Regions from separate parts of the Priestia sp. YIM B13486 genome, predicted to be linked through region 1. Evidence: riboswitches for the same ligand, from Rfam matches in the RefSeq annotation. Region 1 holds a riboswitch; each other region holds the start of a gene.
What was found. Region 1 has a riboswitch for cyclic di-AMP ahead of ACFX4G_RS00190 (APC family permease). Riboswitches for the same ligand answer to the same signal wherever they lie in the genome.
Positions count from the first base shown of each region.

Region 1 (3,120 bases):
AGTCATGTTTCATTATTTTTTAAAACGGTACGGTACAGTTGTAACAATTACATTTTTACGGTAAAGCAAATGTGCTTTTAACAGCAGACTGGACTGATTGTGAAGGATATTTTGCCAGCTTTTTTTCGTAATGAATTGCGGAATAACGACCGTAATAGCCATATTATTTTCCCGGGCTTTTTCCTCAGCCATATCGATGAATCGAAACAGCGGCCGCACTAAGCTGCGGTATTGAGAATGAAACGTAACAATACGAATATCAGGCTGCCACTTCTCCCACTTCTCTTCCATTCTCTTTTCGCTTTCTCGATCAAAGGCTACATGTACTGCAATAACGGTATCGCCAATCGTTCTTGCATAATTTAATGAATTTTCTACTACCTTTGTCATTCCTGCTACAGGAACAATGACCACACTTCCTTCAAGCTTTCCAATCTTTTCTCCTTGCTTAATGCGAAGCTGCTCTCCTACCGCTTCATAATGCGTATGAATGCGATGAAAAATATAGACAATAACCGGTAAGAAAATGAGCACGGACCATACTTGTGAAAACTTCGTTGTAAACAAAATAATTAGCACAGTTAAGGTAATGAGGGCACCAATTAAGTTAATGGTTAGCTTCCCTTGCCAGCCGGCCGGCTTTTCTCTAAGCCATTTGACAATCATGCCTGTTTGAGAAAGCGTAAATGGAATAAACACCCCGACTGCATAAAGAGGAATTAATTGTTCAGTCGCTCCTTTAAAAGCTACAATTAAGACAATAGAAGCAATCCCAAGGGTCACAATTCCATTTGAATAGCCTAGTCGATCGCCACGAATTTGAAACATTCTTGGCATGTATTTATCAGACGATAAGTTGACAGCTAGCAAAGGGAAAGCTGAAAAGCCCGTATTCGCCGCTAGCACTAGAATTAGAGCTGTTGTGCCTTGAATAAAATAATAAAATCCATTTCGTCCAAACACACTCGATGCAATTTGTGATACAACCGTTTCATCTGCTTTTGGAGAAATGCCAAGCCAATAAGCTAAAAACGTGATGCCAGAAAATAAAACGGCTAAAATACCGCCCATCAGCATTAATGTATGAACAGCATTTTTTGCACCTGGCTCTTTAAAGTTAGGCACTGCATTTGAAATAGCTTCTACACCTGTTAATGCTGAACAGCCTGACGAAAAAGCTTTTAATAATAAAAACAAACTAATACCTGGCACTACTGTACCGAGAGAGGGATGAAGCTCAGGTGAAACTTGACCTGTCGCTATTTTAAACAAGGCTACCGCTATTAACAAAATAAGAGCAATAACAAATAAATAAACCGGATAAGCTAATACGGAAGCGGATTCTGTTACACCACGTAAATTTAAGACGGTAATAAAAATCACCAGCAAACACGCAATTACTACATTGTAATGATGCAGCGTTGGAAAAGCCGAAGTTAAAGCATCGGTTCCTGCTGAAACACTCACAGCAACTGTTAAAATATAATCCACCAACAGTGATCCTCCAGCGATAAGTCCAGGATTTTCTCCTAAATTGGTTTTCGAAACAATATAAGCTCCTCCGCCTTGCGGATACGCATAAATAATTTGGCGATATGAAAGAATTAAAGCCGTGAGCAGAACCAATACCCCAAGCGCAATTGGAATCGAATACCAATAGGCAAGGACGCCGACTGTTGCAAGTACAATCAAAATTTGTTCTGTTCCATAAGCCACTGAAGATAAGGCATCTGATGATAAAATAGCCAGTGCTTTAAGCTTACTAAGCTTTTGATCGCCTAACTCTTTTGTTTTAAGCGGCTTTCCAATCAATAATCTTTTGAGAACTGAATAGTTCACGTAATTTCCCTCCGATGATTGCTTAGCTACTATTTACTGTCGTTGCTAAGCTCCGTTACAAGTTCACGAATAAGTGATATTATCCCTTAAAAATACCTTTTTATGTTAAAAAAGCGCACAAAAAAAACACTAAGGGTTCTCAGCGTTTTTACACAGCTTAAACCTCCTCTCCAAAACGCTTATGGGGTTAGCTGTCGGATTCGGGCTATGAGAGTAGCCCTACCTTTAAAAAAGGATTCACCCCAAGTGACAATGCACAAATTTGGGTCCCCCACTTCTGACGAATTAAGCGATAACAGGTCAATATAATTTTCGGTTAAATGGTATGATCGATAACATGTTTCTTTCATAACTATCCTTTGTTCTTAGATAATATACTCCCGTACAAATGGTTTGTAAAGCATTATTTTACGCAAACCATAAAATAGTGCTTAAGGCGCTTTTAACAGAAAAACAAAAGGTCTTCTGCCCGCTTACAGAAGACCTTTTTGCTTTAACTTTTTGCTTTTAAAACGGCTGCTAGCTTGTTTTTCGTTTGAGGACCATAAATACCATCCACATCATAAGGAAGATACACAAGCTGAAAACGTCTGACTGCATCTTTCGTTTGAACTCCATATATTCCGTCTACTGAACCTACTTTAAAATTCACCGCGTTTAATGCTTTTTGAAGCTGCTTCACGGCTTCTCCAGAATCACCTTGTTTTAAAATTCCATTTGGAAGTGGATATTGTTCCGAAGGTGGAGTTGGTGACGGTGTTGGAGATGGGTTTGGTGAAGTCCCTGAAGGAATAACAATTGTTTTTCCAACCTGTAGTGTTAAAGGATCAGAAAGCCCTGTATTCGCTTCTTGAAGCGCTTGTACTGTTATGTTGTACTTCTGTGCAATACTGTAAAGCGTATCTCCTTGCTTGATCGTATACGTTTTTGTACCTGGTTCAGAAGGTGATGGATTCGGAGTTGGTGTTGGATTGGGGTTTGGAACTGCACGACGAGGTAAATTCAAATAGACGGCAATTCCTTTTGCATACGATTCACCCATGCTTTTTAAAAAAGCTTCGTTTTGGAGAAGTGCTGCATCGGTGCGGTTATCAATAAAGGCTATTTCAGTTAGTACTGCGGGCATATTTGTTAAGCGAAGCACCGCATAATTGGCTGATTTTCGACCGCGATTCGGATGATTATACGACAGCAGCGTTGGCTGTACTTGGCCGTGGACAATTGATTGAAACGTTTTACTGGCATTGCTAGCGCTTCTATAAACATAATCTTCATATCCTG
Region 1 covers NZ_JBHZOZ010000001.1:38,561-41,680, forward strand. The annotation lists gene ACFX4G_RS00190 (APC family permease) at 13-1,839, opposite strand; cyclic di-AMP (ydaO/yuaA leader) riboswitch at 2,001-2,141, opposite strand; gene ACFX4G_RS00195 (N-acetylmuramoyl-L-alanine amidase) at 2,333-3,120, opposite strand, start outside.

Region 2 (3,120 bases), on a different contig from region 1:
TGAACGTATAAATAATATAAAAAAATCGCCTCATCGAAGGCGATTTTTCTACCCCAGCATTATATCTTCATTTGGATAACGAACGGCTTCACGCTTTTGCTTAGATAATGAAAACGCAAGCGTTAATGGCCCCACTTTTCCTAAAAACATGATAAAGATAATAATCACGCGTCCAAAGTACGAAAGTTCAGGAGTTGCTCCCATCGATAAACCTACTGTTCCAAATGCAGAAACAACTTCAAACATAATTTTTACAAACGGCAGGTTTTCCGAAATATTTAACAGGAAAATGGCCCCAAATACAAACATAATTGAAATCATCGTGATGGCTAGTGCCTTAAACACGTGAAGAGGAAGAAGTCGTCTCTTTAATAGCACAATATCTTCCCGGCTTCGTAAAAATGCCCATACAGAAAAAATAATCACCACAAACGTCGTGAGTTTGATACCGCCTCCTGTTGAAGCACTTCCTGCACCAATAAACATTAACATAACCATTAAAAATATAGTGGAATCATGCAAACTTCCTATATCGATACTATTAAAACCTGCTGTACGTGTCGTTACAGCTTGAAAATAAGATGCCCACACTTTGTCTCCTAATGACAAACTTCCGAGCGTATGTGGATTGCTGTACTCCAAGAAAAAAATAAAAAGCATGGCAACCACGTTAATCGCAAACGTGCTGATGATCATAATTTTCGAATGCAGCGTTAGCTTTTTATAGGATTTTTTTACCCACATATCTGCAAGGACGGTAAACCCTAATCCACCGATAATGAACAAAAAAGAAATCGTTATGTTAATAATGGGATCTCCTACATACTGAACCAGGCTGTCAGATAATAGTCCGAACCCTGCGTTATTAAAAGCCGAAATCGAATGAAACAAGCTAAAGAACAGCCCCTTAGACCATCCGAACTCCGGAACCCAGCGTATCGCTAGAAAGATAAGTGCAACAAACTCAATTAAAAATGAAAAGATAAACAGTCTTTTAACTAGCAGGACAACTCCGCCGATGCTCGTTTGATTTAATGCCTGCTGAACGAGCATACGCTCTTTAAATCCAATTTTTTTACCTAGCATCATAAAAATCAACACGGCAAATGACATAATGCCAAGACCGCCTATTTGAATTAACAGCATAATAATCGTTTGACCAATGACGGTAAAACGTGTACCTGTATCTACGACGGCTAAGCCGGTTACTGTCATCGCGGAAGTAGACGTAAAAAGGGCGTCTACCCACCGGATGGGCTCAGTAGTAGAAACAGGCATCATCAATAGAAGAGCACCTATAATAATTCCTCCGCCAAAAATGGAGACAAGCAGCTGCGGAGGGGTGAGTTTAATGATTTGTTTTTTCATAAGTTAAACTCCTTCTTCTTCAAAACGGTTCAAATCGCGATTATGTCCGATAACAATCAGCATATCTCCTTGTTCAATTATTTCATGCGCGGTAGGCGAAATCACCATTTCCCCGTCTTTTCGCTGAAAGCCGATAATGTTGCAGCCGTACTTGGCACGAATGTTCAAATCAAACAGCGTTTTATTATGAAGTTTCTTAGAGGCGACAATTTCGACAATACTATAATCCTTTGACAGTTCAATGTAATCAATGATCTTTTCTGACACCACGTGATGAGCAATACGCTTAGCAATATCGCGCTCAGGATGAATGACTTTGTCCGCTCCTATTTTCTCCAGCACCTTTTGATGATACATATTCACTGCTTTTACCCATACTTGCTTAACGCCCATATCTTTTAAAAGCATCGTTGCGAGCACGCTCGCTTCGATATCATCCCCAAACGAAATAAGAGCATGATCAACATTGCGAATACCTAGCCCCTTTAAGCTAGCTTCATCAATTGCATTCGCCTGCACAACATATGTAGCTGAGTTGCTAAATTTATTTACTACCTCCTGATTGCGGTCAATAGCGAGCACATCCACATCCAGATTAGCAAACTCTTCAACCAAACTGCCTCCAAAACGACCTAATCCCAATACAGCAAACTGTTTTTTCATAATGTATTTATTCCTTTCTTCAACTGCTGTGTGTTCTCTTAGCTTATACTTTTTCTAAAAAATTACATCTTTTTCTTAAAAAAAGCGCAAAAAAACACAGGAAGGCTCCTGTGTTTTTTCACACTCTTCCCCCTCAAAACGCTTGCGAAGTTAGCTGTCGGGTTCGGGTTTTAAGAGTAACCCTACCTTTTTAAGGATTCACCCCGGAGCACAATATGTGCGTAAATAATGGGTCCTCCGCTCCGTAATGGATTAAGCGATTTTTATTCAAATGTCTATGATCTATTTTTTAGAATAATCGATTCGATTCATGATACATTTCACTTCACGAAAGCTATCTTACTCCTGTGGATTTTGTCTGTCAAGATATTTTTAGGGAAGACCTCACTTGCCCTGCAAGCTGCAAAAATCATATAAATCTAAACTGACAATCATTTTGTGAAATTGATCAAATAAATTAATAACAGCTAAAAGCTCTAACAGCTGCGTATCACTGTAAAATTTCTTTAATTGATCCATATCAGCATCCGTCAACTCCCTTGGACGCACCCGGTATACATCAATAAATCGAAACAGCAGTCGATCTTTTTCTTCCAGCTCTTTTTCTCTTAACACTTTTTGATTAAGCGTCTCATCGCCTACATATGACATGCTCATACATGTCTCACAGCCGTTAACACCTGCTAGGTAAAGCCTCATTTTTTCCTTAGTCTCTTTTTCTACTATACCGCTGTTCCAAAGCGTTTCGTAAAGCTCATCGTACAATCTTTTTACATGCGGAATTAAATTCAATGCTTTTTCAAAATTTGTTCCCTCTTCGTTTGCTAATAAAACTCTTGCCATTTTTCACTCACTCCTTTTTAATTATTATAGTAAGAAAAATGGAAATTTCAGATTACATATAAAACATTTTATCTACTATTACTAATCAAATGAAACGTTAATGAGAAAGAAGGTTTTCAATTGAAAATTGATGAAATTGATTTATCGATTTTGCAGGCGCTGCAGCAAAACAGCCGCCTTTCCTTACGAGAGCTAGGAAAACAAATTAATTTGTCTCCTCCTTCGGTGGCAGAGCGAGTAAGGCAG
Region 2 covers NZ_JBHZOZ010000009.1:124,765-127,884, forward strand. The annotation lists gene ACFX4G_RS21160 (TrkH family potassium uptake protein) at 49-1,368, opposite strand; gene ACFX4G_RS21165 (potassium channel family protein) at 1,372-2,031, opposite strand; cyclic di-AMP (ydaO/yuaA leader) riboswitch at 2,156-2,300, opposite strand; gene ACFX4G_RS21170 (carboxymuconolactone decarboxylase family protein) at 2,416-2,874, opposite strand; gene ACFX4G_RS21175 (Lrp/AsnC family transcriptional regulator) at 2,995-3,120, shown strand, end outside.
Region 2: it holds a riboswitch for cyclic di-AMP, as region 1 does, so the genes downstream of both, ACFX4G_RS21165 (potassium channel family protein) here and ACFX4G_RS00190 (APC family permease) in region 1, are expected to answer to the same signal.

Region 3 (3,120 bases), on a different contig from region 1:
ATGGAAAACGAAGCGATAAGCTTATTAATTTGAAAGAAAGGCAAGGTATATAGCTTTATGTGGGAAATTATTGTAGCAATCATTTTAGGGATTGTAGAAGGTTTAACAGAGTTTGCTCCTGTTTCGTCAACTGGGCATATGATTATTGTGGATGACCTGTGGTTAAATTCAAAAGAATTATTTTCATCTCCCGTAGCTAATACATTTAAAATTGTTATTCAGCTAGGGTCGATCTTAGCAGTAGTAGTTATTTTTAAAGATCGTTTCATTAATTTATTAGGATTGGGAAAAAAGCCAGCCGCTCCAATTGGACCGACAAATCGTTTGAATTTAATGCAAGTAATTGTTGGTCTGTTACCCGCAGGAGTGTTAGGTCTTTTGTTTGATGATTACATTGATGAACATTTGTTTTCTTTAAATACGGTGCTAATTGGCTTAGTAGTCGGAGCTGTATTAATGATTCTAGCAGATTTGTTTGGACCTAAACGTCCGCGTGTAGAGACGGTGGACCAAATGTCTTATGGACAAGCACTGGGTATAGGACTGTTTCAATGTATTGCTCTTTGGCCAGGTTTTTCTCGTTCAGGCTCAACGATTTCAGGAGGGGTTCTTCTTGGAATGAGCCATAAGGCAGCGGCAGATTTTACATTTATTATGGCAGTGCCAATCATGGCAGGAGCAAGTGGACTTTCATTGGTTAAAAACTGGCAGTATTTCACATCAGATGCACTACCGTTTTTTATTGCTGGTTTTATCAGCGCCTTTATTTTTGCGCTGGTGTCTATTCGCTTTTTCCTGAAATTAATTAATCGTATCAAATTAGTACCATTTGCACTATATCGAATTGTGTTAGCAGCTATTCTATATTTTGTATTTTTATAAAATAAACATGCGTGTTCTTTAGTCCCTTAAACTTCTAATAGAGACTCAAAGAGCAAGAAAAAGCTATTGCAACATTGCAATAGCTTTTTTGTATAAATATATATTATCGCCTTTTGAAAGCGTTTTATAAACATGGGTATTGACAAAACGTGTCGAAAAATAGTAAATTAATATTTGTGCAGTATAAAGTTAAGTAAAAGTAAGACTTCTGTTTAGTTTTATTGACTGTAAAAAACGTATGACAACGTATAGATCGTTTTAATTTTATAAAAACTGAATAATAAGCTTAATCGTATAGAGCGGGGGAATCATTATCGGCAGTAAAGCTGCCTTGGGGTGAATCCTTACAAAAGGTAGGAAACTCTCAATTCCGAATCCGACAGTTAACCCCGTTTGCTTTATTGAGAGAAAGAGCCCAAAATAGCGTAAGTAAAAGGCTGTTCTTTCTTAAGAATAGTCTTTTTTTGTTTTTTCAGAAAAGTATATACAAATGTCATACATCTTTGGGGAGGTACATCTATGAAAAAAATTCGTTTTGGTTTGGCTACGCAGATTTTTACCGGATTAATCCTCGGTGTTCTTGTAGGGGTAATTTGGTTTAACGATCCGCGTGTAGTAACATACCTACAGCCGCTAGGAGACCTATTTTTAAGATTAATTAAGATGATTGTTATTCCAATTGTTATCTCAAGCTTAGTCGTTGGAGTTGCAGGAGCAGGAAGCGGCAAACAGGTCGGAAAGCTCGGCGTTAAAACCATTCTCTATTTTGAAATTATTACGACTTTTGCAATTGTAATCGGTGTATTGGTTGCTAATATTTTTCATCCTGGGCAAGGTGTAGACATTCATTCAGCACAGAAGAGTGATATTTCACAATACGTTGAAACATCCGAACAGCAAGAAGGAAAGTCAGTGGCTGAAACTTTCTTACACATTGTTCCGACAAACTTTTTCCAGTCAATTGTTGAAGGAGACATGCTAGCAATTATCTTCTTTACAGTGTTATTTGCACTAGGAGTAGCGGCAATTGGGGAAAGAGGAAAGCCAGTTGTACAATTCTTCGACGGTGTTTCTCACGCAATGTTTCACGTGGTAAACCTTGTAATGAAAGTGGCGCCAATTGGTGTATTTGCTTTAATTGGTGTAACAGTTTCAAAATTCGGCTTAGATTCACTCCTTTCATTAGGAAAGCTTGTTATCTTAGTTTACTTAGCGTTAATTTTCTTCCTACTTGTTGTATTAGGAGGAATTGCGAAATGGGCAGGAATTAACATTTTCCACTTATTCCGCTATATGAAAGATGAACTGTTGTTAGCATACAGTACATCTAGCTCTGAGACAGTTCTTCCGCGAATTATGGAAAAACTTGAAAAGATGGGCTGTCCAAAAGCTATCGTATCGTTCGTTGTACCAATTGGTTATACATTTAACCTAGATGGTTCCGTTCTTTATCAAGCGATTGCAGCGTTATTCTTAGCGCAGGTGTATGGTATTGATTTAACGATCGTTCAACAGCTGACGCTCATTCTGGTATTGATGGTTACATCTAAAGGAATGGCTGCGGTGCCAGGAACATCATTTGTTGTATTACTGGCTACTCTTGGAACAATCGGCGTTCCGGCAGAAGGATTAGCCTTCATTGCTGGAGTAGACAGAATCATGGATATGGCACGTACGGTTGTTAACTTAGTAGGAAACACACTAGCAGCAATTGTGATGTCTAAATCTGAAGGCAAATTTGACCCTAAAAAAGGTACAGAGGTCATGAGAGCCGGCTAATTTATAAATTAAAAAGCTACTTATTCTATTCAAAAAATTAGAATAAGTAGCTTTTTTCATAATAATTCCTTTATTATTATGGAAATTGACCCTATAATATGTAACATCAGGTATAAATATATCCAAATTTTATTCTTACATAAAAGCAGTCACTGGTTCCTTTCTTTATCAATAAATATAGAGATAGCTTAGCTAGTTGGGGGATAGTAGAGTATGTGGAAAAAGCGAATATGGGTCATCGCCTCGATAGTAATCGTATGTTTGTTAATCCCTTACAGTTTACCGATTGTGTTTGCTTTATTAACAGCATTAGCGCTTGAGGGTATTGTTCAAAAATTGCATCAATCTTTTAAAATGAAGAGAGTCTACGCAGTGCTTATGACCTTCATTTTATATGTTGTTTCGCTCATACTTATTGGATTTTTTATTGTTCGGACAATCGTTACGCAAGTGGTTGCT
Region 3 covers NZ_JBHZOZ010000023.1:17,724-20,843, forward strand. The annotation lists gene ACFX4G_RS27580 (undecaprenyl-diphosphate phosphatase) at 58-882, shown strand; cyclic di-AMP (ydaO/yuaA leader) riboswitch at 1,156-1,295, shown strand; gene ACFX4G_RS27585 (glutamate/proton symporter GltT) at 1,402-2,661, shown strand; gene ytvI (sporulation integral membrane protein YtvI) at 2,875-3,120, shown strand, end outside.
Region 3: it holds a riboswitch for cyclic di-AMP, as region 1 does, so the genes downstream of both, ACFX4G_RS27585 (glutamate/proton symporter GltT) here and ACFX4G_RS00190 (APC family permease) in region 1, are expected to answer to the same signal.